DNA from 2 places in the Desulfosporomusa polytropa genome. Region 1 is predicted to be linked to the other one. Evidence: riboswitches for the same ligand, from Rfam matches in the RefSeq annotation. Region 1 holds a riboswitch; the other holds the start of a gene.
The links. Region 1 has a riboswitch for cobalamin ahead of ACZ449_RS08330 (adenosylcobinamide amidohydrolase). Riboswitches for the same ligand answer to the same signal wherever they lie in the genome.
Positions count from the first base shown of each region.

Region 2: linked by a shared signal. The riboswitch ahead of ACZ449_RS17200 (hypothetical protein) and the one ahead of ACZ449_RS08330 (adenosylcobinamide amidohydrolase) in region 1 are both predicted to bind cobalamin.

Region 1 covers NZ_AP042400.1:1,367,295-1,379,074, forward strand. Annotated here, with positions in the region: gene ACZ449_RS08300 (hypothetical protein) at 1-894, shown strand, start outside; gene ACZ449_RS08305 (MerR family transcriptional regulator) at 1,011-1,847, opposite strand; gene ACZ449_RS08310 (hypothetical protein) at 2,078-3,082, opposite strand; gene ACZ449_RS08315 (ABC transporter substrate-binding protein) at 3,461-4,693, shown strand; gene ACZ449_RS08320 (GTP-binding protein) at 4,684-5,373, shown strand; gene ACZ449_RS08325 (ATP-binding cassette domain-containing protein) at 5,403-6,428, shown strand; cobalamin riboswitch at 6,541-6,726, shown strand; gene ACZ449_RS08330 (adenosylcobinamide amidohydrolase) at 6,892-8,418, shown strand; gene ACZ449_RS08335 (hypothetical protein) at 8,773-9,654, shown strand; gene ACZ449_RS08340 (4Fe-4S binding protein) at 9,644-10,591, shown strand; gene ACZ449_RS08345 (2-hydroxyacyl-CoA dehydratase subunit D) at 10,584-11,780, shown strand, end outside.
Region 2 covers NZ_AP042400.1:3,288,770-3,305,824, reverse strand. Annotated here, with positions in the region: gene moaA (GTP 3',8-cyclase MoaA) at 1-933, shown strand, start outside; gene moaC (cyclic pyranopterin monophosphate synthase MoaC) at 936-1,412, shown strand; gene ACZ449_RS17285 (MogA/MoaB family molybdenum cofactor biosynthesis protein) at 1,440-1,928, shown strand; gene ACZ449_RS17280 (MOSC domain-containing protein) at 1,975-2,409, shown strand; gene ACZ449_RS17275 (molybdopterin-binding protein) at 2,448-3,470, shown strand; gene ACZ449_RS17270 (molybdopterin molybdotransferase MoeA) at 3,494-4,732, shown strand; gene ACZ449_RS17265 ([FeFe] hydrogenase, group A) at 4,908-6,167, shown strand; gene ACZ449_RS17260 (iron hydrogenase small subunit) at 6,180-6,491, shown strand; gene ACZ449_RS17255 (cytochrome b/b6 domain-containing protein) at 6,504-7,205, shown strand; gene mobA (molybdenum cofactor guanylyltransferase) at 7,452-8,045, shown strand; gene mobB (molybdopterin-guanine dinucleotide biosynthesis protein B) at 8,072-8,593, shown strand; gene ACZ449_RS17240 (hypothetical protein) at 8,688-8,873, shown strand; gene ACZ449_RS17235 (radical SAM protein) at 8,909-9,787, shown strand; gene ACZ449_RS17230 (DASS family sodium-coupled anion symporter) at 9,965-11,368, shown strand; gene ACZ449_RS17225 (gamma carbonic anhydrase family protein) at 11,464-12,012, shown strand; gene ACZ449_RS17220 (nitroreductase family protein) at 12,034-12,666, shown strand; gene ACZ449_RS17215 (DedA family protein) at 12,717-13,313, shown strand; gene ACZ449_RS17210 (hypothetical protein) at 13,352-13,663, opposite strand; gene eutJ (ethanolamine utilization protein EutJ) at 13,933-14,748, shown strand; cobalamin riboswitch at 14,759-14,957, shown strand; gene ACZ449_RS17200 (hypothetical protein) at 15,067-16,152, shown strand; partial or broken gene ACZ449_RS17195 (IS3 family transposase) at 16,810-17,055, opposite strand, start outside.

The DNA of each region.
Region 1 (11,780 bases):
CTGGTTGGAATTGTCAATGGTATTTCAAAAAAAGTGTACTTAGTGACCGATGGCAATAACCACAAAACCATCCTTTATATCTGGAAAAAACCTGTTCTAGGACTAACAGAAGCGCATACTGACGGTTTACATTATTTGTATGCAGAAGGCTTTGAATATTTTTGCCATAACACCAGGTTGTTGACTGATCTGGGCATCAGAGTTCCCCGGATAATAAAAACAGGGCATTTTTCCGCAGAAGAGGCCTTTGATTATGCCTATGTGGAGTGCTTTGACGGGGTTAGTTTACAGGAGTATCTGCAGCACGGCAATATTGCAGAAATTAGTGATACGTTGAATGCAGAACTTAATAGATTTTATACCTGCAGCCGGGATTACTTTGGATCTCCTGTACTCACCAACAGATATGCTAAATCTTGTCAGCGTTTATGTTATGAACATGCTGTTGAGGAACTGGAAATAGCGTGTAGTTTTGACAGCACTGTAAAAAGAATGAAGCATTCGGTTTTGCAGCAGTTGGACAGCTACATGACTATCTTTGTCGGTCAATTAAAGCCGATCAGTTATGCACTTATACATGGAGAACCAACACCGCCGCATGTCTGGTTATTGACTGACGGCACAATTGGGTTTATTGACATCGAAGGCATCAAATATTTCGACATTGAATTTGAATATGCTCTCCTGGATATGTTGTATAATTTTTTATCTACCAGTAAGCCTAAAAGATATGACCGAAATAAGCTGCTATTTTATAAGCTGTATCACCAGATATGCTGGTTATCGGTTTCTGTAGATTATTTGCGGAATATTGATGCAACCAATAAATTTTTCACAAAGCTGAGGCGTACAGTGATTCGTGATCTGTATGAACGTGACAGGGAATGTAATTGACAAAATCCTATAGCTAAAACATTGGGGATTCAGGCGGAGAGTCTTGACTCGCGTACTAAGATAAAATAAGTAAGGGGCTGTCATGTGACAGCCCCTTAAAAATGTATTTCGACTTTTTAATTTTTATAGTCAACTTGGATAGCAATTTGTGTGACATATTCTTTGGGGTTAGCGGTAGACCAATAGTTACTTAGCTGGATAATGTAGGCATTGCCAATAATTTTCAGATTATTCAACTTAATAAAGTCAAGCAACTTTTTGATTGCACTTTTGTAGTTGACGTGGTAACCGTCAGGAGTGGCAATTTTAGCATAGAGTCCTTTCGGTTTGATTAAAGCCTTTGCGTATTCGTCAGGATGTGAGACCCGAGTGAAGATCTGTGTTATTGCTAGATAGTTTTCTGCCAGCAAATCTTCTGGTGTCAAGATATAGCCCATAAAGTATTCGTTAAAAATTTCATTTTTTGCGAAGGGAAGATTGTGCTCAGCAATAAGCTTAATCTGATCTTTCATTGAGCCCTTCAATGCGGAAAAATTGTCTGCCACAAAATATTCTTCTTCACAATTTTCTAAGGTAATACGGTTGCTTCTGATTTCTTTTGCTTGTTTTAAGCGTTCCACATTAACACGAAGATTGTGCTGGTTGCGTTGCAACAATTCAATCTGTAACTCGTATTCCAATGCTTTGTTGGAAAAGAGCCTTTGGAGAGAGTCGATATTGCGATTATTGACATAATTGCTTATTTCTTTTAAAGATACTCCCAGTTTGCGTAAGGTAATGATGATTTCAAATATAAAATATTGATCAAGAGAATAATAACGATAACCATTATCTTCAATAGAAGAAGGAGAAAATATCTTGTTTTTTTCATAATAGAACAAGGTTTGCTTGGATATTCCGAATAGCTGCGCAAATTCTCCAATTGTAAAATATGATTTAGATTTATCAGACATGATAAAAATTCTCCTTGACTCTACTACAAGCATATAGTTTATTATTACCTTCCTATAGGAAGGTGTCAAGCTTATGATGCGGTATGAATAAATAAGGAATAAATCTATAAACGGCGCAGGCCAATGTCGCCCTCAAGGCAGAGCAGGACGCAACGAAACAAATCAATCATGAGTCATTCTTTTTTGGCGTCACACTTAATAGTACAATCCATCTGATCCAAGGGGTGATTTTATCGGTAAGCGGTAAAACTACATGGTTTTATTGTAGTAGATCGCAATATAGGACGTTGTTGGTGAAAATTAAATTCTGCGTTATATCGTTTGATTAAGTCTGAAAAAGCAGCGAGCATACGAAAAGAAGATAGTTCTTCCCTATAATTTTCAAAAAAATTGCTCGTTATAAGTTGACGCTGAAAATGTTTGATTAATCCGAATTGACGAGTGCATATTTCCCATTGAGTTTTAGAGGTTATAGCATTTTGGTCTGCCAGCAACCTCGTGATATTTTGTTTGTTACGATTATCTGGCAATGTTTGAAGAACCCTTATAATGTGAAAACCATTTTTTTTATATATTGGCTCGATATGTTTTTGAAGTATCCTTATTCCTTCTTTTAATGAACGGTCTGAGTTAATTCTGGCAAAGCTCCATCCATTAAACATGTCTATAAATACATGGACATATAAGCTTCCTTTTTTCTCCAACCTTTTTCCGAAAAGGCATTTATAAACAATAAGTTCACCAGGCCGGTTCGGGCGCACGGCACGATCATGTAATTCAGGGTGCATCTTATAGATGAATTTTAGTTGGGTAGCATTTAGTTCGGAATTACAACTTAAAAATAGCCGATTTAACAAAATATTGCAGATCACTTCACGATTAGTAAAACCACACTCTTGTTTTAGCCGACACAAAGTATCCATTGTCATAGTGGGGATAAGTTTACGAAGTTTGTCATGAAGATGAAAGTCATTTAAATTTGGATTACGAAGGCAAATATTAATTAGTTGGTGGTGCATATCTGTAAGTTCGTGTTTGGGTTTGGCAGGGAAAGAACGTACTTCTCTGTTTAAAGTCACCGTTCTTTTGTCATTTAAAGTATTTGTCTGTAGGTTAGCTATGTTGTTTTTTTGAACTAAATGTGACTGCGAACAAGCATCGACCAAAAGAACTTGAAACCCACTTTCTGCTTTTTTGTAATTAAATAATGATATTGCCGAACCACTGATCGTCATGAATAATCGCCTCCTAATAGAAGTGCCGGCGCGGAGGTATAACCCATCCGGCCGGCACTTCATTGTGACACCAAGCTAAAACTAACAAAACCAAACTATATTTGTCTATGGTAATAATTATATATTAATAAGTTACTATCATCAATAGATAATACAAACATAAACAAATAAAAGCAAACAAAAAGGTAAAATGATGTTGGCATTGACGTGACTTCGGTTTGGTTGTAAGATGAATGCAAGGATATTCCATAGGTGAATTTCAAAAAAAAAATACGCTGGTACAACGCAGTATCAACTGGTGAAAGCAAATGCTTTTTTCAGTTGATTTTTTTTATTTGTTAGCTGGCAAGTATTTAATAACAGTCTGAAGGGTGAGTGATGATGTTGATTGAGCTAGACTTGACAATTTCTCAAATTCTTGAGATGTATCCCGAAACTCGCGAAGTTTTTATCACGAACGGATTTCCTCAGTTTGCTGATAAGGAAATTCAGAGGGATTTGGGAACGGTACTGAAATTGAAAACTGCACTAAAAAGCAAAAATCTAAATGTTGATGCATTCATAAAACTACTTGAAGGGAAAATTCATGAAGTCAGGCAATATTCTAAACTGTCGTCATCTGTAGTAACTAAAGGGAAATGCCTTGATTTACTTGCGCTTTTGCCTTGTCCGCTGAAGGTTCCTTTGCAGGGTGAACTTCAACTAGTGCTGAATCAAATGCGGATCGAGAAAAGCTTAGACCTACATTATACTATTGATACTTCGGCCAACAAATATGTTCACTATGAAGAGTACATTCCTTATTTTGAAGATCCAGATGAAGTTCCGGATATTATTTTAACAACAGGTTATGAATTTTTGCATGAAAAGTTTGTTGAGCGATTTGTTAAGAATGGGATTTTTCTACAGGCAACCGGGCAACAGGTCAATTCGCGCTTTACTTCGGCTCAGTTGCTTGACCCACAAGGCCATTTCTTTGTATTAGCAGTGAATGCATTGGTAATGGTCGTCGAAAAAAAACGGTTGGGCAGTTTACCGGTTCCGCGCACTTGGAGTGATTTACTTAATCCTGTATTTGAAAATCAAGTTGTGATGCGTGGTCATGGGGATATTTTCTGCGATGCTTTGCAGCTTTATTATTACAAGGACTATGGCAATGATGGTATTACAGGACTGGCACGAGCGGTACGCTATGGGTTACACCCAGCCCAGATGGTGAAAGAACTAAACGGTTCCCGCAATGGATTGCCACCGATATATATTATGCCGCGTTTTTTTGCTGAAACACTTAACGGACACAAGGATATTGAAATTATCTGGCCGTCAGATGGAGCGCTTGTTTATCCAGTATCACTTTTAGTCAAAGCTAGTAAAGCAGTAGAACTGAAAAAGTTGGTTGACTATCTGACTGGAGCGCAAGCGGCCCGCGTTTTCGACGAGGCATTCTTTCCTTCATCTCATTTGCAAGGCGGTAGAAGTTTGGCGGAAAGCGCTAGTTTTAAATGGGTAGGTTGGGATTATATCAGAAACTGTGGAATTGAAAGGCTACAGCAAGAGTTAAATGATCGTTTTCTGGACGCGTGGCGTGGAGGGTCTTCAGCATGCAGTTAGTTACTGTTGCCGGACCACCTTCAGCCGGAAAGACATCTGTTTTACTCAGAATAGCCGAGACGTTGCAAAAACAAGACAAACTACATTTGGGTGTAGTTAAATTTGACTGTCTTTCTACCAGGGATCAGGAGTTATACCAAAATAAAGGGATTCTTACGCGAGTTGGATTATCTGGTAACTTATGTCCGGATCATTTTTTCATCAGTAATGTAGAGGATTGCCTTACATGGGGAATCAACAGGGAACTTGATATGTTAATAACCGAGAGTGCCGGTTTGTGTAATCGTTGCTCACCTCATATCAAGGGGGCGCTGGCCGTTTGTATTATAGATAATCTAAGCGGCATACACACTCCCCAGAAGATCGGGCCTATGCTGAAATTCGCCGATGTGGTTATAATCACAAAAAGTGATATCGTTTCACAGGCAGAACGGGAGGTGTTTGCTTTTAAGGTGCGTCAAGCTAATACGGGAGCAGTGATTACCCATGTCAACGGCATTACTGGTCAAGGTGCGTTGGAAGCGAGTCGTTTATTTCGGGAAGCTGCAACATTCGATAGTCTACAAGGCTGTTCTCTTAGATTTACTATGCCGGCCGCCACCTGTTCTTACTGTTTGGGGCAAACACGAATTGGTGTAGATTTTCAAATGGGTAATGTAAAAAAGATGGATTTGACTTAATTAAAGACTGTAGTTGGAAGGGATTTGTTATGAAGGAGCAATTTGGAGAAATGAGGGTAGGTCAAATTCTAAAACTATATCCCTATGCCGAAGATTTTTTTTCAGTTTTACCGGTCACACCAAATCCGAAAGTTACTGTGACTGAGTTTTTATTGGGAATAGAGGACGAGGTGTTACAGGATTTAGGTCAGGGTCCAGAAGATTTGATCAAACGCTTTAACGAGTTTATGCGGCAAATGGAACAAGTAAAAAAGGTCGTTGATCCAATTAGGTCGATTACAATTATCGGCGGGCAGGATAAGTGTGGTAATGCGGAAGATGTCTGCCTAACGATACGTGCAGGTGAAATTATTTGTATTGTTGGTCCTACCGGGTCGGGGAAAAGCAGGTTGCTTGCTGATATAGAATGGTTAGCACAGCGGGATACACCGACAGGTCGCAATATTTTAGTAAATGACCGTATACCGGATGCGGAGTGGCGTTATTCCACGCAACATAAATTGGTTGCTCAACTCTCACAAAATATGAATTTTGTTATGGATCTTACAGTGAGTGAGTTTTTGCAGATGCATGCCGAAAGTAGAATGGTGCAGGATATTGACACCGTTATCTCCAATGTAATCAACCATGCGAATCGTTTTGCGGGAGAGCAATTTTCCACAGATACTCCAGTTACCTCCTTGAGCGGCGGACAATCACGAGCACTAATGATCGCCGATACTGCCTATTTAAGTGCTTCACCGGTTGTACTAATTGATGAGATCGAAAACGCTGGTATTGATCGTCAAAGCGCACTAAAACTTTTAGTGGACAAGCAAAAAATTGTTCTCATGGCTACTCATGATCCCATTTTAGCGCTGATGGGTAATAGGCGCTTGGTTATCAATAACGGCAAAATTAGTAAGATACTAACTACTACGGAGAGCGAACGGCGCAATCTTACAATTTTAGAAAAACTTGACCAACAGTTAACCAATGTCAGAAATGCACTCCGTTACGGTGAAAGTATTGATAGGCTGCCCGAGACTCTTATCGGTCTTGGGGAGAGAAAGTGATTAAAAAGGATATGCGTACCCTATAGGAAGGTCGCCCTAATTGTTACCAACATTTATGAAATATTCTTGACAATACTTGACACGAAGTTATATTATTATACTGATATAATAACTACATACTGTTGAGCCAGGTGCCCTGAGGGGCTTAATAGGGAAGACCGGTTGAATGCCGGCGCGGTCCCGCCACTGTAATGGGGAGTAAACCCAAGGTATACCACTGAGATGCAAAGGTGTCTTGGGAAGGTTTGGGTGAACTACGATCCAGAGCCAGGAGAACTGCCTGTCTGTCAATCACCGTTATTTACTCACGAGCGATGAGGAGGGGATTATAGAGAACGCTTTTGGCCGCTATAGTAAGCTGGTTACTGGCATCGATAGCTCTATTTAGATTCAAAGCCCTTTCCGTATGCCGGAAAGGGCTTTATTAGGTTTTGCTACTATTGTTTGTGAGGGGAGGAAGACAATGAAAAAATGGTTACAAGGGCTGTTGGTGGTTATTATTTTTTGGAGTGGTGCTATTCCCTGTTTTGGCAGTGAACAGATACCTGTTTCTACCTTATCAACCGGGGATAAGGTGTATAGGCAGGGTACCAGTCTTATTGTGGCTTTCAGCGCTCCACGGGATGTATTGAGCACTTCACAGGTAAATGGCGGTTTCCGGCATGATCTTAAGGCAGTGTTTAACCATGACATGAAAAGTGCTATTGGTGTAACGGGCGCAAACTACCCCCAATATATGCAGCAAGTGGCCGGGCAGCTGGGATTGAATCCCGGCAGGGTGACCAGCATGGGCACGGCTGCTTCTATGGAGAATGTTGCTATACAGTCTGAAAACTATCAATCGCTTACCGTAACCGCCATTGCTACAGGCGGTGTGGAAGGTAACGGCGGGCGGGTAGGCGACCCGGCCGCGTATTTTACTCCTGGCAAAAAGCCGGCAGCATATAAACCAGGGACTATTAATATTATGTTGGTCATTGACGCCGACCTTCCCGCCGGTACTATGGCCAGAGCGCTCGTGACTTGCACCGAGGCTAAAACAGCTGCCTTGCAGGAACTGGTAGCCGGCAGCCGGTTTTCGACCGGATTGGCCACCGGCTCAGGGACGGATCAGACTATGGTGATTACTAACCCCGGTTCGCCTCTCTATCTGGAAGACGCAGGCAAACATGCCAAACTGGGTGAACTAATCGGCCGCACTGTCAAACAAGCTGTCAAGGACGCCTTGCTGCGGCAGAGCGGTTTATCCCCGCAAAAACAGCATAGTATGCTGCGGCGCATGAACCGCTTCGGCGTAACCGAGAACAGCCTGTACCAACAGTATCAGGAAGAGTACGGGACAATTGACAAACAGCGTTTCTTAGCATCCCTGCGCCAACTGGAAAAAGAGCCGGCTCTGGTGACCGGTACGTCGCTATATGTTCACCTGCTGGATCAAAATCAGTGGCAATTGCTGAGTACAGATGAACTGGCTAGGGCCGGCAATGATCTGCTCTTACTAACCGCGGGAAAGTATCAGGTTTTATCCCCCGCAGTAGCTACCGGCGAAATGACGGCTGATGTCCGGGCATGGTCGGCGCTGGTTGTGAAGATTGTGGCGGACCGGATCGGACAGGTGCGTAGCGGTGAAGCGTTGCCGCCCGTTGTTTCACCGCAGGATATACAACGTTCAGCCGATCAATTCACCGAATCCATGCTTACTGGCATTAACGAGAGTGATTACACAAGCTTTTCGGCAAACTTCGATCAGAAAATGAAAAGTAGTTTGCCGGAATCTCAGTTCCGGCTGCTTAGCCAGTCGGTTAAACAAAAACTTGGCAATTATGTTTCTAAAGAGCTGGTTACTACCGAAACTAGAGAACCGTTCACCATTTTTACTTACAAAGTGAAGTTTGTGAAAGAAGCATCTGCTATTACCGTGCGCACCGTTTTGACGGAAGAGGATGCTAGACTTTTGGTTGTAGGTTTTTGGCTGGATTCTCCGATGTGAAAGCAGGAAAGCAAAAGGACGGTTTCTGTATAAGCAAAATTTGAGGTGGATAGACGGAGTGTAACAGATTATATAATCCGCGAGCGATGGGAAGGGGATTTTTTATATCCATGGGTGTTACATTTGGTTATTCCCTGTCTCCTGAACTCTGTTTAGGAGATTTTTATTTTATCCGATGACCAAGTTGCTCTAAGACTCCCGCTTCTACAAGCGGGAGTTAAGAGCAACTAAGTCCCTGGATTAGTTCGACTAAACTTCAGATGGGGTTAAAAACCCACCTGAAGCTAAGTCTCACTTTATCTGTATGTATCCTAGGGGATAAGTTTTACCCCTTGGAGGGGAGAGGGGTAAAACTTGTTATTTTACAAAAAATATTGCATATCCGGGCTTACTCTAGCATGTGTTACTTTACTAATCCTGCTGTTTTTCCAGGCCAGCGCAGAATGCTGCAGTCCGGAGGATAGGGCTTTTCTTTGGCTGGAGTATGGCACGAAAAAAGATGAGACCGATGGATCGATAACACAAACCATATATATTACAACTACTGCAGCTGTAATCAACCTTGCGGAAATGAAAGATTTATCCGCCTATTATTGTGACGGGCGGCAAACTGGTGAAAAACAATATTACCGGATTCCTATAGAACAGCGTGATGGCCGTTATTTCCTGCGGGTCAATGCTGCTTCCCAGTTTCTGTATCACGTGTTTGTCACAGGCAGCTGTCAGGGAGAACATTTTGTGGCGCAAACAATCTTTCCCCTATATGCGGATGGAATCGACAGGAAGAGGGACCAAGACCTGCTGGAAAATCCCAAAGATCTCCCGGCCATTGAATTGAACTTAGCCGGCAATCCGTACAGGACGCTGACAACAGGCCAGATGATTCAATTACGGTATAAGTCTGGTCAGGCTGTACGGGAAATGCAAATCATGGATTTGCGAAATAAGACTTCGGCAATAATTTTGCCGGATGCTGCCGGTGGATTTTCTTTTACCCCGTCCCATGATAAACGCCTGGATAATGGCGGCTATAACGAATATAAGGAGATCATCGTTTATGCAGAAGAAGTCATCGGTAATGAAATCTATAAAACCTCAATGAACCTTCTCATGCGCCGTTCATTGACCGCCCACAACAACCTTGCCCAGGGAGTGCTGCTCTTTTTTTCTGTTATGGCCGTTAGTATCGCCATTGTATTATTTCGTAGAAGGAGCTTTAGGTATAATGGTAGATAATTTACGTTTACTGATTCAAAATTTTATGTTTGTTTTATGGACCTATGGCGGCCGGATCGGACTTAACTTTGGCTATTCAATACCTTGTTTTTCCTGCCCTTATGTTCCCGGCTGCGCAGGCCATTGTTATCTCATGACATTGCAGGGGCAATGGGGATTTGCATTTTATTTTCCAGAATTGCTTTCCTACAAAGGATTTAAGGTAGTGTTGTATTTTTTGATCTTTGTTTTGTTAACCATGCTACTGTCAAAACTATGGTGTGGCTGGATATGCCCATTTGGAACCTTGCAGGAATGGTTGGCTAAACTTAGAAAGAAGTTGGGCATTAGGGAAACAGAATTTTCTTGGAAAACCCGGGAACGATTGAAACCAGTTAAATATATATTGCTGGCGCTGCTGATTATTACGCCGTTGTTGATTACCTTTGGCGGATTGCACCGGGACTTTTACCTGTTCTTCTGTCAGATTTGCCCGGGCAAACCGATCATGCCGTTATTTGCTGGGCAAACCCGAAATTTCGCGCTGGATTTTACGAACACGATCACCCTGACTTTCTCCGTATTATCCATAATTATTGCAGCAGGTACCCTGCTAGGAAGCTTTTTTAAAGACCGATTTTTTTGCATGTTTTGCCCGATGCTGCCCTTGATTCAAATGTCTAAAAAAATCAGCTTTATCCGGTTTGAAAAATCGGTTCACACCTGTTCCGGCTGTGGCAATTGCCAAAGAATGTGTCCTGTGGATATCAAGGACGTGCATCTTGAAAAGACGGAAAAAGACGTAATGAGTGAAGACTGTATGCTTTGTATGAGATGTATTGAGGCTTGCCCGGAAGACAATACAGTAACTGTAAATTTTCTTAAATACAAGCTATTTTCTTCTTCAAGAAAATATGTTGCAGAAAACTATCAACAGGGGAAATCATTAAATGAATAAAATTGTACAAAAGGATGAAGAACGCCGCCTACGACAGAGAGCAAAAGCGTATGAAAAAACTTGTGAAGAATATTCTTATGAAATTAGTGTATTGCAAGCAAGAACTGACTATATCTCAGAATTTGATTATTTCCTGGATTTATTAACACTGCTTATGCACCCTGCTAAATTAAAGGAAAAAGTCGGCCGTCCACTAATCGGGCTATTTTGCATTCAAGCGCCATTGGAGTTGTTTCATGCTTTGGGGGTTCACCCGGTAAAACTGTGCAGCGGTTCCTATGCAGCGCAGCGACTTTCTGCAGCTTACCTGCCAGCACTTATGTGTCCCATGCTTAAATCGTATATTGGCAGTAGTGAATTTGCAGCGTCAACCTCAACGTGTTATGATGCCACAATTGTACCTACAACCTGCGATTGGGTTGTAAAAATGCCAGAAATAGCAAAAGAAACAATTACAAACTTACATTATCTCGAACTTCCTCATGTGAAACAGAACGAAAAGGGAGTAAGGCGCTGGCTGGAAGAAATTTATGCATTAAAACTGTTTTTAGAGCAAACAACAGGCACTAAACTAAAACGCCAGGATCTCATGAATTCTATGAATACATTTATGCGAGGCTGGAAAATCTTCCAGAAACTGATTGAATTAAAAAGAAAAAATATAATTTCCGGGGTCTGGGTTACAGTCATTGCCAATACCTTTATGCTTGATGATATTACTAGCTGGGCAAAAAAAATTGAACTTGTAGTGGAAAAATTGCAGTCGAAACAACCGGCAGCAAATCCTCGGAAGATATTTCTTGCCGGTTCGCCTATCATCTTTCCTAATCTTAAACTGCTACAGCTTATTGAACAGGCAGGCATGACAGTTTGTGCTGATGATCTTTGTTCGTCGGAAAGAATATTTCCCGGAGCAACTGTTTATGATGAGCCTTCAGAACATGGCCTGTTAAAAGCGCTTGCCGAAAGATATCATCAGGCTTGTATCTGCCCAACCTTTGCGGATAACGAGCGACGTATTAATACTATTTTACGGATGACGGAAAGCAACAATATAACAGGCGTTATCTTTCATGTCTTAAAAGGATGTCATCCTTATGATATTGAGAGTCTTACTATAGAAGCTAAATTAAGAGCAAGCGGACGTAAGTTTCTCAAGATTGAAACTGATTATGTGAAAGAAGACAGT
Region 2 (17,055 bases), 1.9 Mb from region 1:
ACAAATAGGTGTAATTTACGATGCAAATATTGTATGCCTGAAGAGGGAGTAGAAGATCTTGGTCATGATATAATACTAAGCCTGGAAGAAATTGCTCATCTCGTTAAGGTTGCTGCCCGGATAGGAATTCAAAAGGTTAGGTTGACAGGTGGAGAGCCACTTGTTCGTAGAAATATTACTAAACTTATTGCAGATATCGCCCAAATTCCAAAGATTAACGATATAGCGATTACGACAAACGGAATGCTATTTGCTGACATGGCAGAAGAACTAAAAACAGCCGGTTTAACTAGGGTTAATTTCAGTTTAGATAGTCTTGATCCGGAAACGTTCAGATATATTACCACTCGAGGCAGCCTGAATGATGTGATTCGTTCGATTTCCAAAGCATTGGAAATGGGTATGGCACCAATAAAAATTAATACTGTGGTTATGAAAGGCATTAATGACCACGAAATATTGGATTTTGTTGAACTAGCAAAAAAAATGCCGCTTCATGTGCGATTTATTGAATTTATGCCTGTAGGGGATTTGCCCTTTTATAAAACAGACCGGGTGGTGACGGTAAGTCAGATTAGAGAGACCATTGAACAAAAATACGAGTTGTATAAAGGTGCAGTAATACAAGGGAATGGCCCGGCCAAATCGTACCGAATACGCGGTGGAATGGGGACAGTTGGTTTTATCAGTGCCATGAGTGATCATTTTTGCAGTGAATGCAATCGAATCCGCATGACAGCCGATGGTAAACTCCGGGGTTGCTTGTTCGCCAAAGAAGAGTTTAATTTAAAATTGGCACTGCAAAATCATGCCAGCGACGAAAAATTGGCAGATATCTTTAGCAAGGCAATTAGAGAGAAGCCACAACGCCATCATATGGATGAAGGTTGGGGTGCGGACAATAAACGTAAGATGTACCAAATAGGGGGATAATAATGGATTTTACGCATTTCAATAATGACGGATATGCTCGCATGGTGGATGTCAGTGAAAAAAATGATACTGTGCGTACAGCTACAGCACAGGCCGTTGTTCATATGCAACCCGCTACCCTGCAAGCTATAAAGAGTGGCGGTATCAAAAAAGGGGACGTTTTGGGAGTTGCCCAGGTAGCCGGTATTATGGGGGCAAAACAAACGTCCAGCCTTATTCCTATGTGCCATCCCCTAATGTTGACTTCTGTAGACATTGAGTTTGAAATAGACGAATTAAATTCAAACATAATCATACGCTGCCAGGTTAAAACCACAGGAAAAACCGGTGTGGAGATGGAGGCAATCAGTGGTGTCAGTGTTGCGGCTATGACCATCTATGATATGAGCAAAGCTATTGACCGCTGGATGGAGATTACCGATATAAAGCTTATGGAAAAAATGGGCGGCAAAAGTGGCCATGTTAAGCGAGATATATAGAGAAGGTTATTTTATAGAGGTGATACGATGTACAAGACAGGGATACTTATCCTGAGTGACAAGGGCGCCAGGGGAGAACGGCAGGATTTGAGTGGCCAGCAAATACGGGAATCTCTAGGACCTCAATATAGCATTGAATATTACAAAATTATACCAGATGAAAAAGATCAAATCGTGAAAGAGCTTTGTTATATCTGTGATGAATTAGCACCGGCACTTTTACTTACCTCCGGGGGAACTGGCTTTTCCCATCGTGATGTAACTCCAGATGCTACCGGGGAAGTGATTGAAAAAGTTGTTCCAGGGATACCGGAAGCAATGCGGTACTATGGTTTGCAAAAAACACCAAAGGCTATGTTATCAAGAGCGACAGCCGGAATTCGGGGAAAGACACTTATTATTAATTTGCCAGGTAGTGTTAAAGGAGTGCGGGAATCGCTTGAAGCTATTATGCCGGCTCTTAATCATGCGTTAGATATTATGCTGGGGACAGCTTCCGAGTGTGGACAGGGTTAATGTAAAAATTCATGGTTGCTTTTGTTAGTATACGGGGGGAATAAATGTGGCAAAGGTATTGGCAGTAAATATAAGTGAAAAAAAAGGTGAGCCTAAGCAGGCCATCGCAAAGGGTTATTTTGAAGTGAACTCAGGCTTGCAAGGGGATGCACATGCCGGTGATTGGCACAGACAGGTAAGTCTGCTTGGAAACGAGAGTATTGATAAGATTAGAAACATGGGGTTTGATCAGCTTGAAACAGGAAGTTTTGCCGAAAATATTACTACGGAAGGTATCATTTTGTTTGAGCTTCCTGTAGGAACTAAACTTAAGATCGGCGAAACACTGATGGAAGTGACACAAATCGGTAAAGAGTGTCACAAAGGGTGTGCCATCAGAGAAAAGACCGGAGACTGCGTTATGCCTAGAGAAGGCATATTTACCATAGTGCTTACCCCAGGATGGATAAAAGCCGGTGATCCAATAGAGCGGATCGGTTAAAGTTACTTTTCTAGGATAAAACGAGAGGGGAAAAATCGATGCAGATAGTCAGAGTGGAAGACGCAATAGGCAATGTGCTATGTCACGACATTACTAAAATAATACCAGGCGAATTCAAGGGAGAAGCCTTTAAAAAAGGGCACATCATTACAGAAGAAGATATACCAGATCTTTTAAAGCTGGGTAAAGAACATCTCTATGTGTGGGAAATGAAAAAAGGATTTTTGCATGAAAATGACGCGGGGCTACGTCTTGCCCGAGCCGTAAAGGGACAAGGACTTAGCATGACTGAACCCAGTGAAGGCAAGATTACTCTTATCGCCGAGCATGATGGAATGCTTGTTATAAATGAAGAGGATCTAAATCGTATTAATATGATTGAAGAGATTGTTGTTGCTACCCGTAATAATAACAGGCCTGTGAAAAAGGGAGATAAGATAGCAGGTGTTCGGGTTATCCCCTTACTTGTTGATGAAACAAAAATAGAAATGGTTGAGAAAATTGCGCAGCAAACCGAGGTTACTGCCGTTAAAGCGTTTCACCCTTATAAAGTGGGCGTTATTACGACAGGAAGTGAAGTTTATCATGGGCGCATTCAGGATAAATTCGGGCCAGTTGTAAAAGCAAAGGTTGAAGGATTTGGGTGCAAAGTACTTGAACACATCCTTGTCCCTGATGATGCAGAGCAAATAGCACAGGCGGTGAAATCATTAATAGCTAATGGTGCTGAGCTGATATTAACAACTGGGGGAATGTCGGTAGATCCTGATGATGTGACTCCTAGTGGTATTAGAAAAGCAGGTGCGAAAATTGTAACCTATGGTGCCCCTGTATTGCCAGGTGCTATGCTGATGGTAGCGTATTTGGGGAAAGTACCGGTTTTAGGGCTTCCGGGCTGTGTTATGTATCACAAAACGACTGTGTTTGACCTTATCTTGCCGTTAGTTCTGACAGGTCAGCAGATTACAAGGCCAATGGTTGTGAAACTTGGGATGGGTGGCTTATGTTTGGAATGTGAGGTTTGTCAGTATCCTGCCTGTTCGTTTGGTACTGGTGCGTGAAAAAGAAGCAGGAGGTAGAAAAAATGAAGACAGGTATTTCATTAGAAGAAGCGCAGACATTGTTATTGAAATTTACCCATCCGGTTAATGAATGTCAGGTGGCGTTGACTGACTCTGTCGGCAGAATTTTAAGTCAAGATATACAAACAGCTATAAATCTACCGCCATTTGACAAATCTCCTTTGGATGGTTATGCTTTACAGGCGAAAGATACAGAAGCCGCTAGTTCATCAAATCCTGCAACCCTGGAAGTTATTGAGGAAGTGCGGGCTGGCTATATGCCTAAAAAACAAGTAACTTCGGGAACGGCTATCAAGGTTATGACCGGGGCTCCGTTACCAAAGGGCGCAGATGTAATTATTAAATTTGAGGATGTAACAAGAACCGAGAATAAGGTCGATCTATATTATCCTCTAAAATCAGGAAATGATATCATTCGAGCCGGTGAGGATTTACGGCAGGGAGAAGTTATTGCTAAGAGAGGTGCGGTGTTGACTCCACCACTTGTGGGGCTGTTAGCTTCAATTGGATTAGATAAAATACCGGTGTTTAGTAAAACTAGAATAGCTATTCTTAGTACCGGTGACGAAGTGATTGATCCAGCAGAAGAACTCAGGCCAGGTAAGATATATAATTCCAATCAACATTTTCTAAGTGCCTATTGTTCACAACTAGGGGCAGCACCTGTGTTAATGGGAATTGTTCCTGATGAAAAAGCAGCTATAGTTGAGCGCCTTACCCAAGCATTAGATGTAGCAGATTTAGTAATTACTACTGGGGGCGTTTCAGTAGGCGATTACGATATAGTACCAGCCGCTTTTAAGGAAATTGGGGCAGATATCATTTTTCGAAAAATTGATATGAAACCAGGTTCGCCGATGATAGCTGCAAGCCACAATAATAAATTAATTATTGGCCTTTCGGGAAACCCTGCCGCCGCCTACATAACCTTTGATTTGATTGTTGTGCCTTTAATTAAAATCATGCTCGGGCTTGAGCAAAAAATGCCGCTCAAATTTTCGGCAATTCTGAAAGACAGCTTCAATAAATCAAGTACACAGCGCAGATTTTTACGGGCAAAAGTACAGACAATTAACAATACTAATTATATAGAACTTACAGGCGCGCAAAGTAATGGCGTTCTGAAATCCATGGTTGCCTGTAATGCGCTAATTGATGTGCCGGCGGGAAGTGGTCCGCTACTAGCCGGGCAGGAAGTTTCCGCAGTTATGGTAGGAAGCGGCAGTGAACTTTTTATATAAGTGTGTCAACGGAAACAAGCTTAGGCAGTACCCTATATCATTGGTTTAAATAGTTTTTTTAGTAAATCAGAAAGTTATTTTACTTTCTGATTTACTAAGCTAACTCAGTTCTCGTCAATCGCCACAGGTTTGATGCGAGCCAAGTTATCTTAAATTTTATAGGGGAGGTCTAAATTTGAAAGGATTTCAAGGGCATGAGTTAACGAGCGTTATTGAAATCGATCGCAAGGCTTGTAAAGGCTGCGATTCCTGCAAGTCGTTTTGTCCGGCAGAAGCTATCGACGGCAAATATGGAGCCGTTCATACGATCAACAGTGAGAGATGCATCTCTTGTGGACAATGTTTGATAAATTGTCCTTTTGGGGCACCGAAGGATAAGGTTGACGTTGTTGACAAAGTGCTCGCGCAACTAAAAAACAAACAGCTCACTGTTGTCGCAACAATTGCTCCGGCAGTTCGCGTTGCTATCGGTGAGGAGTTCGGCATGGAACCCGGCAGTCTGGTAACTGAAAAAATGTATGGAGCAATGAAACAGGCTGGGTTTAAGGTTCTTGACACTAACTTTACTGCTGACCAGACCATTATGGAAGAAGGCATGGAGCTTATTGGTAAGATCCGCCACTATGCGTTAGGCGAGCCAGCAGAGCATCATTTAGGACCTTTGCCACAGTTTACCTCGTGTTGTCCGGCTTGGGTTCGGTATTGTGAGCTGTATTATCCTGAACTTTTGCCAAATATGTCTTCTGCCAAGTCACCAATGATGATGGCTGGAGCACTTGGTAAAACCTATGGTGCTAAAGAAGTTTGGAAGGTTAATCCAGAAGATATCTTCATGGTAGGCGTTATGCCTTGCACGGCCAAAAAATTCGAGGCTTCTCGTCCTGAATTCAACAGCGCTTCTCAGTATTGGAAGACGCAAGGCAGAACCGGGAACTATCCTGATATCGATGTAGTGCTCACTACCCGGGATTTAGCCCGTTTGTTTAAAAAGTTAAATATTGATCTTAAGACTGTTGCTGAGTTTACTGACAAGGATAATCCCTTGGCCCAGTACAGTGGTGCAGGTACGATCTTTGCTAATACCGGCGGCGTAATGGAAGCTGCTTTACGGACAGCCTATTTTGTAATCACTGGCAAGGAACTGGATGTGCTTGAATTCAAGCCTGTTCGCGGTCTCAAAGGCGTAAAGGAAGCCAGTGTTACCATGAAAGATGTGAAAACAGGTAAAGAAGTTACCTTGAAAGTAGCAGTAGCTCATGGCACCAAAGAAAACGTGAAACCGCTATTGGAAGAAGTCAAAGCTGGTAAATCACCGTATCATTTCATCGAAATCATGAATTGTCCGGCCGGCTGTGTTAATGGCGGTGGTCAGCCAATCAATCCAATGGGTACTTCCTGGCTGGATAAAGCCAAGGCTGTACTGCCTTGGTCATAAGGAGGGAACACAATGGCGCAGTATGATTATATAGAAAAGGCCGTCAAGGTCTCACGGCGTGAATTCATAGGAATCGTGGGTGTAGCCGGTGCCATCCTATGGACTGGGGCCTATGTTGCAACAGATTTGGTACAAGACCGCACAAAATACATCAAGATGCGGGCACAAGGCATCTATAACGATGATGTAAAATCAAAAATCCGTCAGAGTCATAACAATCAGGCAGTTACTGATGTGTACGAAAAATTTGCCAAGAATCCACTCAGTAATTTGGCCGAAGAACTGTTTCATACTAAGTATGTAGACAGAACGAAATTAGGGTAGGAGGGATAATTGATGAGTGATCATGATGAACATGGACCGCGGGTACTCAAGCACCCTCTTATCTCGCGGCTATTTCACTGGGGATTAATAATAGGTTTTTTACCAGCAGCCATTACCGGATTTTTTATTTGGCTAAAACCATTTGGTGAAGATCTGCAAAATTTGATTATGCAAATCCATATTGTTGGTGCCTGCGTTCTTACGTTATCGTGTATTTTTTACACCATCTTTGCTTTGGACAGAATTGTGGCCTTTACTCGTCGAATATTTACCTTTGATGAGCGGGATATGGCCTGGATGAAGATTTGCGGTGGCTATCCGCAGAAAATTCTATTAGGCAAAACCATTCCGGTACCGCCGATGGGTAAAATGAACTCTGGCCAAAAACAAATGGGAATTATGATGTTGTTTGGTGGTATACTGTTGATTGTTACTGGTTGGGCCTTATACGCCTTCCTGCCAGTAGCTCCTAAAGCAGCCATGTACTGGTTTGATATGGTGCACTTGGTGGTTGGTATCGTCCTGGGGCTGAGTGTATTTGCCCATATCTTCCTCGGCATTTACAATTGGGGCGAGTTCTTGTGCATGTTTGGTGACGGAACTCAGCCACTTCATGAGGCTGAGCATCACAACCCGGTTTGGGTTGAAAACGAAATTGTACGAGTAAAAGTAACTGCGTCTGTGCCTGTTACAGGGCAGCAGCATGCACGTTAGTGAACTCGTTTCAGCCAAGCTGAAACATCGGGGGTTCAGGTGGAGAGTCTACTCCACCTGAACTGACGCCGCCTATAGAGGCGGGAGTCTTGACTCGTACGCTAAGATAAAATGGAACAGAAGTAGTTCACTGTTTTGAACAGATCTATATACAAAACGTAAAAAAATTGCAGGTGGGTGGTGTGTTGTAAAACACCCCCTGCAAAAATATAATGGAAATACAATCAATGGGTTAGGGGGACTATTATGGCGGTAAGTGGTATAATTTTGGCAGGCGGACGTAGCTCACGCATGGGGCGTGATAAAACACTGCTATTAATTAAAAATGAAACTCTTATCGAGCGTACTGTGCGAAAATTGCGAGGTTTTGTGGATGAAATAATTATTGCCAGTAACCACACGGCAAAATATGATTTGCCGGGAATTGTGGAGGTTCCAGATAGCTACCCGGGTATGGGACCACTTGGCGGAATGCACGCAGGGCTTATGGTCGCAAAGCATCAGTATTCATTTATTGTCTCATGTGATATGCCATTTTTTACAGAAGAGTTAGCCAGGTATTTGCTGGAGCGAAAAGCAGGCTATGACGTAGTAGTTCCCGAGATAAGAAACCGGTTGGAACCACTTTGCGCAGTCTATTCCCGCGATTGCATAAAACCCATCGAACAGTGTTTACAAGCAGGTGTTAGCCAAGTATACAGATTTTACCCCGATGTAAGAGTCTGTAAAATAGTGGAAAGCGATTTAGGGCAGATCGGAGACCTTAAAGAAATATTTTGTAACCTGAATACACCAGAAGATTTATCCTGTCTTGGCGAGATCCATAAACCGGTTAGTTAGCTATAATAAAGGAGCGCAATGATAAAATGAATAACCAGTTTACGCCTGTAATATCTTTTGTTGCTAAATCATCAGGATCAGGAAAAACTACTTTATTGGAAAAAGTAATAAAAAGGCTCAAAGACGAGGGAATCAAAATTGCCGTTATTAAACATGATGCTCATCAATTTGAGATAGATAAACCAGGTAAGGATACTTGGAAACTAGCGCAGGCAGGTGCAGATATTGTTGCAATATCTTCAACTGAAAAAGTTGCTATCATTGAAAAAGTGGAAGAAGAGAAAAAACTTGATGAAGTAATTGCAATGCTTTCTGGTGTGGATCTAGTACTTACAGAAGGTTTTAAGCGTAGTGATAAGCCTAAAATTGAAGTTTTTCGCTCAGAGGTTCATAAGGAGTTATTGTGTAGTGCTAAGGAATTGGTCGCGATAGCTAGTGATGTTGAATGGAATATTGGCGTTCCTTGCTACGATATTAATGATGTAGAAGGAATTGTCAAAGAAGTTTTACAGTATATGAAAAATTTTTCAGCCGCTAAACCTGTGTAGTATCATCCTAGTCTCTAGGTTTTGCATGATATAAAATTATAAGCAGGTCAATTTGTAGCTGAGTCCTAAAAATATCTGATTGAGGTGTTGTACTATGGAAACATATGAAGTTAAGTATCGGGTTTTCCCAACTGCAGGTGAGGTTTTTTTAATGATGAATACAGTAGAAACGAATAGTCCGGAAAATGCTAAGAAAATGGTATATAGCATGCTGTTTAGAAATAAACCGAAGAAAGCAAAAGTTAAGTTTATGTATGTGCGCAAAGTAACAAATAATTAATCGGTGCTTGATTGTGGGGAGAGAAGAGATTCATTATGAGATATGAAGGAGATATTTACAGCCCCCATATAGCAGGGGATGATTACATACTTCAGTGTACGATTGGTTGTAGTCATAATCAATGCACATTTTGCTATATGTACAAAAATAAAAAATATCGAATTCGTGAACTACATGAAATATTGCAAGATATTGAGCTTGCAAAAAAATATTATGGTGATATCGAAAAAGTTTTCCTTGCAGATGGTGATGCTCTAAGTATGCCAACAGAAGACTTGGTAACGATCTTAGATTGTCTATATGATACATTTCCTACTCTTACATATGTTGGAATTTACGCGAGCGCAGTTAGCATACTAGATAAATCGCTCGCAGAATTGGAAGAACTTCAAAAACACGGGCTAGTTGAGGCTCACTTGGGAGTAGAAAGCGGAGATGAGCAAGTTCTTCGTGATATACGAAAAGGAGTCAGCCGCACGGAAATGGTGCAAGCAGGGAGAAAAATAAAAGAGGCGGGTATCAATTTATTTGTTACTGTGATTGTAGGACTGGCTGGAAAAACGCCTAAAGCTCAGGAACATGCAAAGAATACGGCTCAAATCTGTAATGAGATACAGCCAGATTATATAGGAATGCTAACGATTATAGTGCAGCCAGGAACCGAGCTCTATGAGAAAAGCCAACAAGGCGAGTTTGAAGTCCCGGAAAAAATGGAAATATTGGAAGAGATGCGTTTAATGATTCAAGATATGGAGTTGAATCATTCCGGTATTACATCGCTTCATCCATCTAACTGTATTTATTTGCAAGGCTTGCTGCCTGAAGATAAAGACCAACTTATGCGAACGCTTACTCAGATTATAGATAATAAAGACGTTTCCCAGCTCCGGTCACGAGATACCGAAAAGGTGTAATAGCACCATTTTGGTCAATAGTTATTAGAATTAAACAAATTGTCTAACATATACAGGGCTGCATGGCCCTGTTTTCGTTATTTGACAAGGAGTAAACTAGTAATAGTAAAAAGGTTTTGTAACATGGGAGAGAAAGTGGTAGTATTAAAGAAGTTTTTTATGTAAGGAGATGAGTATGTGAAAGTACGCTTTGCCAAAATTGCCGTTTTGTTGAGTGTTGCCGTAGTGTTTTTTTCTTATCCGGCCCCCAGTGGCTTAAGCGTAACGGCGTGGCATTTATTTGGTGTTTTTGTTGCTTTAATACTAGGACTTATTTTACAACCATGTCCTGAACCGACGTTGCTATTGGTTATTACAACATTGGCAAGTATATTTGTTCTACCCATTCAAGCGATATTAGTTGGATATACTGATGCAATGCTGTGGCTGACACTAGTGGCCATGATGATTGGTGTCGGCCTGAAAAAGTCCGGACTTACCCGGCGGGTTGGACTTTGGTTAATTTGTCGTTTCGGCAAAACAACACTGCGGATTGGTTACATTTTAAGTTTTATTGATATGATACTAGCTACTAGTACGCCGTCTTCACCGGCCCGGACAGGCGGGTTGGTGTACCCACTGGCTGAGGGGGTTATTAATGCCAGCAGTTCTAGTCTGGAAGGTAAACAGCGAACCGGTGCCTATTTTACTTTGCTGGCATTTAATGCCAGTATGCTTTCAGGCGGGTTGTTCATGACTGGGATGGGGCCAAATCTGATTAATGTTAAGCTAGCTCAGGATGTGTTAGGCATAAGTATTAGTTGGCCATTATGGACCCTGGCTGCGCTGCCAGGGTTTATCGGTTTTTTGTTGACACCCTATATTGTATCTAAGCTATGCCCGCCGGAGTCTGCCTCGATGGTCGAGGTGCGAGCAAGAGCTAGCCGGGAATTGTCAGGCATGGGTTGTATTACTAGGAACGAGTTAACTGCGATTGGAATATTTTTCACGATATTGATTCTATGGTCTACAGGTACGATAACCAAAGTGGATAGTACGCTGGTCGCCTTTATTGGTGTATCGCTTATGCTGGTCACTGGCGTTCTCGATTGGGAGGACTTGGCTGAAACCAAAGAAATGTGGTCACTTCTCATCTGGTTTGGTGCTATTTTGGGCTTTTCAGTGGCACTGACCAAGTTGGAATTTTTTACTTGGTTTGCCGGTGTTATCAAACTAATGTTGCCGACCGCTGGCCTGGGGGCCTATTCGATTTTGCTCTTAGTCGCGGCGCTGGCCATTGTGCCACACTATTTTTTTGTATCCTATACTGGCTATGTGGTAGCCTTTTCACCACTTATTTTTTCGTTTGTAGCGGCTACCGATGTACCCCGCTATCCGGCCTTTTTTGTGTTAGCCTATTTAATGATTATTTCGTGTACACTGACTCATTATGGCAACGCGTTAGGGCCATTCTTGATGGAAAAGGGATATAATGATAAAAAGACTTGGTGGCTTGTTGGTACAGTGATTACCTTGCTGCATGCCGCGCTGTATTTGACAGTCGGCGTTGGGTATTGGCGGCTAATTGGATTATGGTATTAGTAGTACGTTATTTTGATAGGATAATATTGTATAGTAAACTGAAAAATACAGAAATGACGATGTTTATGATCGTTCCCGTATAAGGAGATGTAGTAATGATTGCAGAATTTGAAGGAATTAGTCCCAAGCTTGCTGAGAAAACTTTTATTGCAGATGGTGCTAAGGTTATAGGTAAGGTTATAATGAAGGAATTTAGCAGTCTGTGGGTGAATGTTGTTGCCAGGGGAGATGTAAATCAGATTGAAATTGGCTGCTACAGCAATGTACAAGATAATACTGTTGTGCATGTAGCCGATGATCATCCAACACTAATTGGCGACTATGTTACTGTTGGACATAATGCCGTTATTCACGGCTGTATTATAGAAGAGCATTGTTTAATTGGCATGGGGGCTATTATTCTAACTGGTGCGGTGATTGGTAAAGGCAGCATTGTTGCTGCCGGAGCAGTAGTCAAGGAGAACCAGATCATTCCTCCTCATTCCCTAGTGGTTGGCGTTCCTGGTAAAGTGGTGAGATTTGTACCAGAGGAATGGGACAGCATTCACGCTCAGGCAGTAAAATATAAGACTTTGTGGAGTGAGCGGTATAAATTTATGCCTGACGCTGGCGGTGAACGCTATAAAGGTGAAAAAATAATTTAATAGCTAAGGAGGTTAGTTGTTATGGATCTTGATTTTATTTACAAGCGTCATAGTGTACGTCGATTTACCAAGGAAGAAGTCCCTGAACAAACCATTAAAGAATTAATTAAAGCTGCCACTTATGCACCTTCGGGAAAAAACCAGCAGAATTGGCATTTTGTTGTTATCACCAATAAGGAGAAGATTGACGAGATTGCGCGGATTGTTGAGCGAAAGAATGCCGAGTTATGCACCTATTTATGTGATGAGGCAAAAATCAAGGGGTTAAAAGCGAGCCTACCCTATCAAACGGTTTTCAAAGCTGCACCTGTGCTAGTTCTTGTGTATGCCGGTCCATATGACACTATTGCTGATATGCTATTGGCTGATGGCATTATGCCGTGCGAAGAGGCCGTAAAATATGCTAAACCCAATCCCGGAATTCAAAATATCGCAGCTGCCCTGGAAAATCTGCTGTTAGCTGCTGCCGATCGAGGTTATGGAACTTGCTGGATGACCGGACCGACGCATGCTGCTGAGGAGATTTCAGCATATATTGGTTTTAGGAAAGAAGGCTATTATTTGGCTGCCATGACACCGCTGGGAGTACCAGCTTCTGATAAATTATCAGCACCACCGCGAAAACCAGTGGAGGACGTATTGACTTTTATCTAGGTTACATTAGCAATGTATCTATTACTCAGTGGAGGTTAGGTAATTCGACAATGGAACAAGTAGCACAAGCAGTGCTTGATCAGCTAGATACATATGGCTACTTTACTATTTTTGCAGCTATGATGCTTACTGGTATGGGTCTGCCCTTGCCAGGAGAATTAACTTTGGGGTTTACCGGATATTTAGTGTTTAGCGGACAATTGGAAATAATTCCTGCCATTGCGGCTGCTGCGACGGGAGATTTACTGGGGGCTGTTATTAGTTATGGACTTGGCTTTTTTAGTAGAACAAAAATTGTAGCGCGACATATCTCCCTGTTTATGCCAGCTGAGTCTAAATTGATGACTATTGAGAAATGGCTTAACAAATACGGCATTTCTGCCGTCGTTTTCGGCAGGCTCCTGCCGGTCATCCGCGGCGCTATCCCTATTTCCGCAGGCTTTGTTCAGATGAATGGTAAGAACTATATTTTCGGGACTTTTTTTAGTTCAATTGTTTGGTGTGGTGCTCTTATCTATCTGGGGATTGGATTGGGGTATAATTGGCAACAGATAGCTGGTGTAGGTAATTCTATTGGTATGTTAGCTATAGGCGTAGTGGCTATCGTAGTTTTAATCTGGTATTTGCTTTTTTGTGCAAAAAAATAAACCGGCACATTGAGGCCGGGCTAATTACTTGGTTGCCTTTAAACAGGACGGCGGGCAAGAGAACGAATTTTGATTTCATGTTCGCCGGTGACTTCTGCCAAGGACTTTAAATCTTCATGAATGGTATCAATCTTTTTACTGGTTAATTGGAGCAGGTGATAGATGTCCTTTTGCTGGACTTCGCCATATTGCTCAATTTTATTTTCTAATCGGGTAATATCGGCTTTAGTGGCCATATCTGACTTGATGGTGATAATATCTTTTTCCATGTTGTCTAGGCGTTGGGTAATAGGTTTAATTTCTTCTTTGATAATAGCGCTGATGGCTCGCAGGAATTCTGTATTCTCCATTGCTGACACCTGCCTTTAAAACTATCTATTCTTATTATAGCCTTTACGAGCGGGAGAGACAAGGCAATCTTATTACACCAGTTGTAATAAGCGTTAATTATTTTAGCAACAGAAAAAGACAAGAATCTACTATATACAAGCGTGTAAGGGGATAGTAAAATACAGGTAATAAAATTATGGTTATGGTAACAGATATTTGCCTGAGTTTTAGGGAAAGCAAATACCTATAAACCTAAGTAATGCAGGTGGTTAGGGGGGGGGGCTAATGCGTGGAAGCTTATGAGAAGATTCATAAATTGCATGAATTGATTGAAACCAAAACGGTAGCCGATCTGCCAGGCCCTTACAAGGTCGGGGTTGATCTGGGAACAGCCGATGTTGTGCTGGTTGTTACTGATGCGGCCGGTAACCCGGTGGCAGGGAGTATGCAGTGGGCTTCGGTGGTTAAGGATGGTTTGGTTGTTGACTTTCGAGGAGCCATGGTTATTGTTGAAGAGTTGAAGGCCGAGATCGAAGCACGGATGGGAATTACCTTAGATAAAGGAGCTACTGCCATTCCCCCGGGAACAGTAGGAAGAAACGCGATGGCCTGTGGTCATGTTATCGCCGGGGCTGGTTTGGAACCAGTTTGCCAGGTAGATGAACCGGTGGCAGCAGCGGAGGCGTTGGGAATTACGCATGGTATTGTGGTAGATATTGGTGGTGGCACCACCGGTATTGCTGTGTTACGTAATGGGGAATTGGTTTTTACGGCCGATGAACCAACAGGCGGTACACATGTGTCTTTAGTTTTGGCTGGTGCTTATAAGATATCCTTTGAAGAAGCTGAATTGCTGAAGCGCGATTCTACTCAGCACCGTAAAATTATGCCGGTCATTTTGCCGGTTGTGGAAAAAATGGCAACTGTGGTTAAAAATATGTTAATCGGATATGAAGAGTTTGATGATTATCCTGTTTATGTAGTGGGCGGTACTGCATATTTGCAGGGGTTTGAAACCGAGTTTGGTAAAGCGTTTGGCCGGCAGGTGCATGTTCCGCCACATCCGTTGCTGGTGACACCGCTCGGAATTGCTATGTTTGGTTAAAAATAGAACTTAATAACGCCACCATACAGGTGCCTCTTACGTTTAAGAGGAGAATAGGGAAGTTCGGAAGGATTGGAAAATCCTTAAACGACGCGGTCGCGCCACTGTAATCGGGGAAGATTACCTTTAATATGCCACCGAGAATCCGGGAAGGTGAGGTATTCTTACGATCCGTAAGCCAGGAGACCTGCCTGTATTGGCTGTTATTTACCTCCGCGCCAGGGGTAATACCAGAAGGATAGGATTATGAATAGTAAGCTCCTAGCCCTTTTGGGCTAGGAGTATTTATGTTTGGCGCAAAAAAAATAGGGGGTAAACATGTTGAGTATGCAGGATTTGATTGTAGCTCTGGGAGTAGTAATCAACGCCATACCAGGAGGTTTATATGCTTTGACCTTCGGTTTTGCGTCTGTTCCGACGGCAGCTGGTTTTATTATTGGCGCCATCGGCTGTGGGGTATTAGGGGTTGTGGCTCCTATTTCTTTTCAGGCGGAGACGTTAACGCTGGTAGGAACCATGGGGCGTACTGTGCAGGAACGAATTTCGATGGTTTTTCTTGAGGGCGTGATTTTGCTTGCTGTCGGGTTGTTAGGACTGTTTAAAGTTATCGTTGCTTTTATTGGTCCGGTGATTACATATGCCATGATGGCCGGTATAGGGATAGTTTTAGCCAAGGTTGCTGTGGAAATGACTGTAAGAAATCCTATTGTGGGTAGTAGTTCTATAATTGCAGCTCTTTTAAGTTATTATATTACCCCAAATCCAGCTGATAAACTTATTTATGCTATTGTTAGTTGTGTTGCTATTTCGTCGCTGGTTAGTGTTTGGTTAAAACGGAATCAGCAGCTGGCGGTTGAACCGGGGCGTGAACGGTTTGTTATGCGAAAGCTGTCCTTTACGAAAAATGTGGTTCGCGGGGCGCTAGGCTTAAGTGCTCTGAATATTGGTGCCAATATCGCTTTTGGTAATATTACGGCGCAGACCTTAGCCAAGACGGAAGTGAATCTTGATTATCTGACAATTATCAGCAGTATTGCTGATATCGTATCCTCACTTTTTGGCGGTGCGCCAGTTCAGGCTATCATTTCAGCTACCGGAGCTGCGCCGCATCCACTAGCGTCAGGAGTTTTAATGATGGTCAGTATGGCTGCTATTTTGGCGGCTGGGTTACTTGTCAAGATTGGAAAGTATGTACCAAATGAATCCATTGCCGGCTTTCTCTTAGTGTTAGGTGCTATTGTAACTGTACCCATCAATGCCAGCTTGGCACTAAATAGTGGCGTGGGTAGTGTTGATACCATTATTGGTGGTGTAACTATGACTGTGACAGCAATAGCTGACCCCTTTATGGGGATGGTTTCAGGTTTGCTGGTAAAGGCGCTTATTAGTATGTTTGGCATGTAAAGCAAAAAAGTAATGCCCTGCAGTTCATTCTCGCTGTAGGGCATTACTTTTTTTATGAATTTATAAGTTTTGGGAGTCGCGGAGGCATTATAAAACAAGGGGCGTCAAGTACAAAACCCGGCACAGGCGGCCGTACTGTTTACGCCCGGCAACTCCCCGTAGCCCCCTCGGCCTTTGCCGGAAAAAGCGTTCCGCAGGAGAAAAGCCGGGCGGTATTCCGTTAAAAAATCCGTATTGTTTGAGCGTAGCGAGTTTACGGATTTTAGGAATATTGCCCGGCTTTTCAGCTTTTGGAGGCTTAGGGCCTAGACCTTTTGTTACTTTTGTGGCAATGACAAAAGTAAAACCGCTTACCCTTCGAAACCCTTTGCGCTCTTTGTGTCCTTTGTGGTTTAACAAACCTAACTCCATAGCCTAAAACCAAGCCTATTTTAAGGATTGTTACCGCAAAGTACTCAAAGTATGCAAAGGGGTTAACGGTATCGTAGTAATTGCAAGGGTTAGGCCTTGCAATTCACGGCAACTCCCCGTAACCTCCCGGCCTTTGCCGGAAAAAGCGTTCCGCAGGAGAAAAGCCGGGCGGTATTCCGTTAAAAAATCCGTATTGTTTGAGCGTGAACTGGTACCCTAAATTAGGACAGTGAGAAGAAATCCGTTTTAGGAAGCGATAAGATGATCCCGATATTGATTTGGGGTCATCTTTTTTAATCCCCATTGGTAACGTTGGCAATTGTAATACTCAATGTATTCATCGATCTTATTCTGAACTTCAGTAAAGCTTTGGCACTCTTTTATATTAATTTCATCCTTCATATGTCCAAAGAATGACTCCATTGATGCGTTATCCAAACAGTTGCCCTTCCTAGACATGGACTGTTTTATCAATAATTCTTTCACCCTGCA